Regions from separate parts of the Bartonella harrusi genome, predicted to be linked through region 2. Evidence: predicted binding sites of a transcription regulator. Region 2 holds the regulator's gene; the other holds the start of a gene.
The links. Region 2 encodes HrcA, which represses chaperone genes, less so after heat shock. Its sites were predicted from a motif close to GTTAGCACTCNCNNNNNGNGAGTGCTAAC; they were not measured.
Positions count from the first base shown of each region.

Region 1: the regulator HrcA is predicted to act here: its motif matches at 2,735-2,763, upstream of groES (co-chaperone GroES).

Region 1 covers NZ_CP101114.1:1,673,161-1,677,551, forward strand. The annotation lists gene NMK50_RS07760 (hypothetical protein) at 202-414, opposite strand; partial or broken gene groEL (chaperonin GroEL) at 398-595, opposite strand; gene groL (chaperonin GroEL) at 678-2,321, opposite strand; gene groES (co-chaperone GroES) at 2,381-2,677, opposite strand; gene fumC (class II fumarate hydratase) at 2,909-4,297, shown strand.
Region 2 covers NZ_CP101114.1:2,155,814-2,160,204, forward strand. The annotation lists gene hemW (radical SAM family heme chaperone HemW) at 1-957, opposite strand, end outside; gene rdgB (RdgB/HAM1 family non-canonical purine NTP pyrophosphatase) at 954-1,604, opposite strand; gene hrcA (heat-inducible transcriptional repressor HrcA) at 1,937-3,007, shown strand; gene grpE (nucleotide exchange factor GrpE) at 3,134-3,796, shown strand; gene thpR (RNA 2',3'-cyclic phosphodiesterase) at 3,898-4,391, opposite strand, start outside.

The DNA of each region.
Region 1 (4,391 bases), 480 kb from region 2:
CTCACATGACCATAACAAGCATACCCCCTGGGGTAACCTTTCAATATTTTCCCTGTTTCTATCCAAAGAGCATTTCCAGGGGGGGGATGTGATCAAAAGTACAAGAATTTTTGCCAACCTTCATACCAACAAAGTCATCTTTTTAGTTTTCTAAACTTACATAATCCTGTTTGCCATCACTTAAAACATATAATAGATCTGCTATATCTTCAGTGTAATAAGAAGGCTTGTGATCAAAACAGCTGGTGCAAGAGCCAAACGCACAACTTTCACCGGTTCAACAATTCTAAAAGCAATCAAATCAAAAAATTCACCAATGATATATCGCAACAGTAAGCCCCGCTGAAATAAAAAAACGGGCCCAATGGACCCGTCTTTTTTATCTTTACGAAAGAGCTTAGAAATCCATTCCACCCATTCCACCCATTCCGCCACCAGGCATTGGAGGCATTGGTGTTTCTTTCTTTGGTACTTCAGCAACCATTGCTTCTGTTGTAATAAGAAGGCTTGCAATTGAAGCAGCATGTGCAAGAGCCAAACGCACAACCTTCACAGGATCAACAATTCTAAAAGCAATCAAATCACCAAATTCACCAATGATATATCGCAACAGTAAGCCCCGCTGAAATAAAAAAACGGGCCCAATAGACCCGTCTTTTTTATCTTTACGAAAGAGCTTAGAAATCCATTCCGCCCATTCCACCCATTCCGCCACCAGGCATTGGAGGCATTGGTGTTTCTTTCTTTGGTACTTCAGCAACCATTGCTTCTGTTGTAATAAGAAGGCTTGCAATTGAAGCAGCATTCTGAAGAGCAGAACGCACAACCTTCACAGGATCAACAATTCCCAAAGCAATCAAATCACCAAATTCACCAGTTGCAGTGTTGTAACCGTAGGTATCTGCATTGTTTTCCAATACCTTGCCGACAATAATGGCTGCTTCTTCACCGGCATTGGTTGCAATTTGACGTGCTGGTGCTTGAAGTGCACGACGAACAATATGAATACCAGCTTCTTGGTCAGGATTGCTTCCTTTAACGGTGAGCGCATTTGCTGCACGCAACAATGCAGTTCCACCACCAGCAACAATACCTTCTTCCACAGCAGCACGTGTTGCATTCAAGGCATCATCAACACGATCTTTCTTTTCTTTCACTTCAACTTCTGTTGCACCGCCAACACGAATAACGGCAACACCACCAGCGAGTTTGGCAAGTCTTTCTTGCAATTTTTCACGATCATAGTCAGAAGTGGTTTCTTCAATCTGCGCTTTGATTTGATTAACGCGTGCACTAATTTCAGCTTTTTGTCCAGCACCATCAATAATCGTAGTATTTTCTTTAGAAATATTAACTTTCTTAGCACGTCCAAGCATATCCAAAGTGACATTTTCCAGTTTAATGCCCACATCTTCGGAAATGACCTGACCCGAAGTTAAAATTGCAATATCCTCGAGCATTGCTTTACGACGATCACCAAATCCTGGCGCTTTAACAGCAGCAATTTTCAAACCACCACGGAGCTTGTTAACAACGAGCGTTGCCAAAGCTTCACCTTCAACATCTTCAGCGATAATGAGAAGAGGCTTACCAGACTGAACAACAGCTTCCAGCACAGGAAGGAGAGATTGGAGATTAGACAATTTCTTTTCGTGAATGAGGATGTAAGGATCATCAAGATCAGCCACCATTTTTTCAGCATTGGTGACAAAATAGGGAGAGAGATATCCACGATCAAATTGCATCCCTTCCACGACTTCTAATTCCGTTTCAGCAGTCTTTGCTTCTTCCACGGTAATAACGCCTTCATTGCCCACTTTTTCCATAGCATCAGCAATCATCTTACCGATTTCTGCCGCGCCATTAGCGGAAATTGTTCCCACTTGGGCAATTTCTGCTGAAGTTTGGATTTTTTTCGCTTTTTTGAAGAGATTTGCGACCACTTCATCAACAGCAGCATCAATTCCACGCTTGAGATCCATTGGGTTCATGCCTGCAGCAACGGCTTTTACACCTTCTTGAACGATAGCCTGTCCCAAAACAGTTGCGGTTGTTGTTCCATCCCCAGCAATATCATTGGTTTTGGAAGCAACTTCACGCAACATTTGCGCACCCATATTTTCGAACTTATCTTCTAGTTCGATTTCCTTTGCAACGGATACACCATCTTTTGTGATGCGAGGCGCACCAAATGATTTATCGATCACCACATTGCGCCCTTTAGGGCCGAGGGTCACCTTAACAGCGTTAGCAAGGATATCAACACCGCGCAACAAACGCTCACGCGCTTCACGGCCAAATTTGACTTCTTTAGCAGCCATTTAATTTCTCCTTGGAATTATCTCAAATAGTACAAAATAAAAAAAATTGAGATTCTGAATTAACCCAGAATTCCCATAATGTCAGATTCTTTCATGATGAGGAGATCTTCCCCATTAATCTTTACTTCGGTGCCCGACCATTTTCCAAACAGGATACGATCTCCTGCTTTCACTTCGAGAGGCACACGCTTTCCGTTGTCATCAAGAGCGCCATTACCAACAGCAATAATTTCACCTTCTTGAGGTTTTTCCTTCGCCGTATCAGGGATGATAATCCCACCAGCGGTTTTATTTTCAGATTCAACCCGACGAACAACAACGCGATCGTGTAGTGGGCGGAATTGTATATTAGCCATATTTTAAATCCTTAAAACTTAATATAATTGATAGAATTGAATTAATTTTAAGTCCTTGCTAGCACTCTCAACTTAGGAGTGCTAACAGCAGTTAAGATATAAAATCCCAGCACCTCAATGTCAAGGATAGTTCATAAAAATTTCTCTAAAGATCCTTCAAACACTTGCTTCCCTTTTCTATTTTGCGTTATCTAGCTTTGTATTAAATTTGCAAACAAAAAGGAACTTATCATGGTTGAAACACGTCAGGAAACGGATAGCTTTGGAACGATTGCGGTCCGACAAGATCGTTATTGGGGCGCACAAACTGAACGTTCTCTGCATAATTTTAATATTGGCAGTGAAAAACAACCTCTCAGCATCATCTATGCTTTAAGCCTTGTTAAAAAAGCAGCAGCTGTTGTCAATATGGAAAAAGGCAAGCTTTCAGAAAAAATTGGTAAAGCGATCATTGCTGCGGCTGATGAAGTGCTTGCCGGTGCCTTTGACACCCATTTTCCCCTTTCTGTTTGGCAAACGGGCTCTGGTACGCAAAGCAATATGAATGTCAATGAAGTGATTGCCAACCATGCTAGCATGCTTTTGGGAGGAAAATTAGGCAGCAAAAAACCAGTTCACCCCAATGACCATGTCAATATGAGTCAATCATCAAACGATTCCTTTCCCACAGCGCTTCACATTGCCACCACATTACAAACACGCCAACACTTGTTTCCCATTCTTGAAGCCCTTATTCTGACTTTAAAGAAAAAGGAGGAAGAATTTGCCGATATCATCAAAATCGGCCGAACGCATACCCAAGATGCCACTCCTCTCACTCTCGCACAAGAATTTTCCGGCTATCGTGCTGCCTTAGAAGCCAACCGCCAACGCATTGAAACAGCGCTAAACGATGTACAAATGCTTGCCCAAGGAGGCACAGCAGTTGGAACAGGGCTCAATGCACCGAAAGGTTTTGATGTTGCTTTTGCGCAAACAATCAGCACCCTTACAGGAATCCCTTTTAAAACCGCCAACAATAAATTTGAAGCCCTCGCCCATCATGGAGCCCTTGCTCATTTCCATGGTAGCTTGAATGCTCTAGCAGCCGATTTATTCAAAATTGCCAATGATATCCGGTTTTTGGGTTCAGGCCCCCGTTCGGGATTGGGAGAACTCAACTTGCCCGAAAATGAACCAGGCTCTTCTATTATGCCGGGTAAGGTTAACCCCACACAGTGTGAAGCAATGACAATGGTTGCCTGCCAAGTCTTTGGCAATCATACCAGTGTGACATTTGCTGCAAGTCAGGGACATTTTGAACTCAATGTTTATAAACCTGTTATTGGCTATAATGTTTTACAGTCGATCACACTTCTTGGTGATTGCATGCGCTCTTTTGACCTCCATTGCATACAAGGATTACGCGCCAATCGAATCCATATTCATTCTCTCATGGAACGCTCATTAATGCTGGTGACAGCTCTTGCCCCAGAGATTGGCTATGAGAAGGCTGCTGAAATTGCCAAAGCCGCCCATAAAAATGATACAACTTTACGTGCTGAAGCAATAAAAGCGGGCATTTCTGGAGAGACTTATGACCGGCTTGTTGATCCTAAAAAGATGATTCATCCGCAATAAACCCACACAAGAAATCTACACAACAAACAATAAATGGAGAACAACAGATTTTATTTGATGAAAACATCGGACCCTTTATGGTTCGATGTTTTTT
Region 2 (4,391 bases):
ACAGCCATGTCCAGTCGTTTCCACCAATTTGAGCCAATTTTCAGGGTGTTTTTCATTTATTGTGACATAACGTTTACAGTTTTCAATTTGAGAGATAGGTGCTTTTGAAGAGGGAGGGGAATGATTCGGTTTTTGTTCAATAAAGCGACCATGAGCACCTGGACCAAAGCCGGCATATTCATGATAACGCCAATAGAGAAGGTTGTGTGCTGATTCGGCACCGGGGATTGCATGATTTGAAATTTCATAGGCTAGAAACCCGTGTGTCGCAGTGATTTCTTGAGTAAGATGGTAGAGGTCTGCTGCAAGTTCTGAAGTGGGAAGAATAAGTTTTCCTGCGGCATGAAGCCGTTTAAAAGCGGTTCCGTCCTCGATAGTAAGTTGGTAGAGAGAGAGATGATCTGCTGCTAAATCAAGTGCTTGAAACAGTTCAGATTTCCATTGTTCTAACGTTTGTTCAGGGCGGGCATAAATAAGATCAAAGGATAAACGTGGAAAGATTTCTCGTGCCAAAGCAATAGCGGAAAGGGCCTGTTCCACATCATGAAGACGACCAAGTTTTTGCAATGCTTTGTCATTGAGTGCTTGTACCCCTAGGGATAAGCGGTTAACACCTGCTGTGCGATACCCACGAAAGCGTTCTGCTTCCACACTTGATGGATTGGCTTCTAGTGTAATTTCAACTTTATCATCGATTGTCCATTTTTTTGCAAGCGCTTGCAACAAGGCATCAACAGTTTGAGGCATCATAAGAGAAGGTGTCCCCCCACCAATAAAAATACTGGTAATATGTCGTGGACCTATTTTATGATATTGCGTTTCTATTTCGCGTTCAAAGGCGGTTACAAAGCGTGGTTGATCAACGCCATGAACCCGCACATGTGAATTAAAATCACAATAAGGGCATTTCGTTGCGCAAAAGGGCCAATGAATATAAATGCCAAAAAATTCATTCATGAGATTGTCAAAAGGTTTTCTGCTAAAAGCTTGAAAGCACGTGCACGATGTGAGAGAGGTGTTTTATCATTGAGTTTCCAGCCATGTTTTTGCTCCGTTGACATTTCGCCAAAGGTATTTTCATATCCATCTGGTAAAAAAATGGGATCGAAACCAAAACCTTTATCTCCACGTGGAGGCCAAATAAATGTGCCTTCAATGCTGCCGTGGAAATAGTCTGAATAACCATCAGGCCATGCAATACAAATGACCGATATAAATCGGCATTTTCGTTGGCTTTTTTCTAGTGCTCCGATTTTTTGCAGTTCATTTTCTATTTTTTGCATAGCTTTTGCAAAATTACGTGTACCATCGGATTGAAGAGCGAGGTCAGCTGTATAAACACCTGGTGCGCCGCCTAATGCATCTACTTCCAAGCCCGAATCATCAGAAAGAGCAGGAAGTCCTGTATTTTTTGCTGCTGCAAAGGCTTTGATATAGGCGTTTTCTTCAAATGTTGTTCCTGTTTCTTTTGGTTCTGGCAATCCGAGCTCTTTTGCTGATTGTATTGTTAAACCAAAGGGAGTGCATAAAGTGGTAATTTCATGTAATTTGCCGGTGTTATGTGTAGCAATGACAAGTTTTTTTGCTGCTGTTATGTTTCTCATAGAGATTTTTCTCCAGAAATGAACCAGAAATAAAAGGGAGCTATTTGATGTTAAAAACCTAAAAATCAGCTTAAATACTCAGTATAGACACACTTTGCTGGATTTTATACGACATGATTTTTGTATATTCATTGATATTCCATTGAGATGAAAATCTTTCGTATTTTATGAGACCAATGATTAAAAAGGCGTATAGTATGTTCCTTTTATATTATGGTAGCATTTTTATAATAAAATTATAATATGTTTTTGTACTACTTTAGATTATTTGACCAAACCTTGGAAAAACTTATATAAGAGAGAAGTGTTTTTAAAGTAGTGAAACAATTGTGATGAAACACAAACCTATTGACGATGAACTAAAATATCTTGATCAGCGTTCGCGTGATATTTTTCGCCATATTGTAGAGGCTTATCTTAATGATGGTGAACCTGTAGGATCACGAAATCTTTCACGGCTTTTACGGCAGACTTTATCTCCTGCGACGATTCGCAATGTGATGAGTGATCTTGAACATCTTGGTTTGATTTATGCACCTCATGTCTCTGCGGGACGAATGCCAACACAATCAGGATTACGATTTTTTGTTGATGTATTCATGGAAGCAGGTGATTTACCAAACGAGGAGCGAGAAAGCATTGAAACGCAAGTCAAGGAGGCTGGTCATGCACAATCAGTTGAGCATTTTCTTATCCAAGCAAGTCGTGTTCTTTCAGATCTTTCCCGCGGTGCAGGGCTTGTGCTAGCCACAAAACAGGAAGGAACATTAAAGCATATTGAATTTGTGCGCCTTGATAGAGAGCATGCCCTTGCTGTTTTAGTAACGCAACAAGGTGAAATTGAAAATCGTATTGTGCATTTGCCAGAAGGGGTTACGCATGCGCAATTGACAGAAGCAACGAACTTTCTTAATGCCCATATTCAGGGACTCACATTGAGTGAGGCAAAAGAAGAAATTGCACGTTTATGCTCAGAGACACGTGCTGCGCTCGATCATTTATCTCATCATCTTGTTGAAACGGGGTTAGCTGTTTGGGGAGGAGAAGATGCTGATCATAAAATGCATCTTATTGTTCGCGGACGTAGTAATTTGCTTGAAGATGTGAAAGTAGAAGAAGATTTAGAGCGGTTGAGACATCTATTTGATGATCTTGAAACACGTGAAAGTATGGCGCAGCTTCTCGATTTAACGGATGAAGGTTCGGGGGTTCGCATTTTTATTGGTTCAGAAAATAAATTATTTTCGCTTTCTGGTTCTTCATTAGTGGTAGCGCCTTATCGCGATTCAAAACAAAGAGTCATTGGTGCTTTAGGGATTATTGGACCCACACGGCTTAATTATGCGAGAATTGTACCCATGGTTGATTATACAGCTCAACTTGTATCACAATTGTTGCGTTAAAATGATTAGGTGAAATATTTATATTATAAACGCTTATTCTCTTTAAGATATGTAAATACCTCTTGATTTTTGTCTGCAGAATTTCGATATCGAGAATAATAAATCTTATGAAGGAATGGAATTTCTATGTCTGATGAAAAAAACAAATTTACTGACGCTTCATTTGAAAATTGCGATTTGAAGAATCCAACGGATCGCGCTGCGCTTAAACAAGCGGCTGATGAATTTTTAAAAACGCGTGAAGCGGAATCTCGTGCAGAGGTTGAAGAAGAAAAAGATGAATTTATCGATCCCTTGGTTGCTTTGCAGGATGAAAACAAAGAGTTGAAAGATCAACTTTTACGTCTTGTTGCCGATATGGAAAATCTTCGGCGTCGTACTGCGCGTGATGTAGCCGATGCAAAGGCGTATTCAATTGCGAGTTTTGCACGTGACATGTTATCTGTCTCTGATAACCTCAATCGGGCTTTGGAAGCTATTCCAGAAGGGGCAAAAGAGAATGATGCTGGCTTGAAAACATTAGCTGAGGGCGTAGAAATGACTGAGCGTGCAATGATAGCAGCGCTAGAACGTCATGGGGTGCAAAAAATTCATCCAGAAGGGCAAAAATTTGATCCTCACTTTCATCAAGCAATGTTTGAGATTCCTAACTCTGATGTTCCAGATAACACTGTTCAGCAAGTTGTTCAGGCAGGTTACATTATTGGTGAACGTGTTCTCCGTCCTGCTATAGTAGGTGTAGCCAAAGGAGGAACAAAAGAAGCTTCTGTTGAAGCTGATTCGACTTAAATTCTATGATAACATTATTGATACAAAAGCGTTAGCATTATCATCCCATATTCGTTAGGTATTTATAGCCGAGAATGAGAAAGGGTGTTTGAAACACCCTTTTATCCTTGTAGTGCCCATCTTCTTTTCACAATATACGGGACATCGCTTGAGGGAGATGGTGAGAACAGTAAAACAAAATAATCAACTTCAAAAGAAGGAAATGAAAAATCACCTCGAGAAGACAGATAAGGAGGAAGGTCTGCGGGTTTAATAGCAAGCAATCGCGCTAGAGTAATATGTGGGGTAAATTGTTTTTCATCAGGTGTTAAGTGCAAGCTGTTTCGAATAGATTGCATTTTTTCGTGTAGAAGATTGAGAGTTTCACAAGGTTCAATACGAACAACGAGAGAATGGGGAGCGTTTTCTGAACCAAAAACTTCAAATCCCCTTGGTTGTAGCACAAAAGGAGGGAGTTTTATTGTATCAAAGGCACGAATCAATGCATCTGCTACGGAGCTCTCAATTTCGCCAAAAAAAGATAAAGTGATATGGAAGTTTTGAGGGTTAATCCACTGCGCATTCGGTAAGCCATTTTGTAGCGATATAAGCGCTT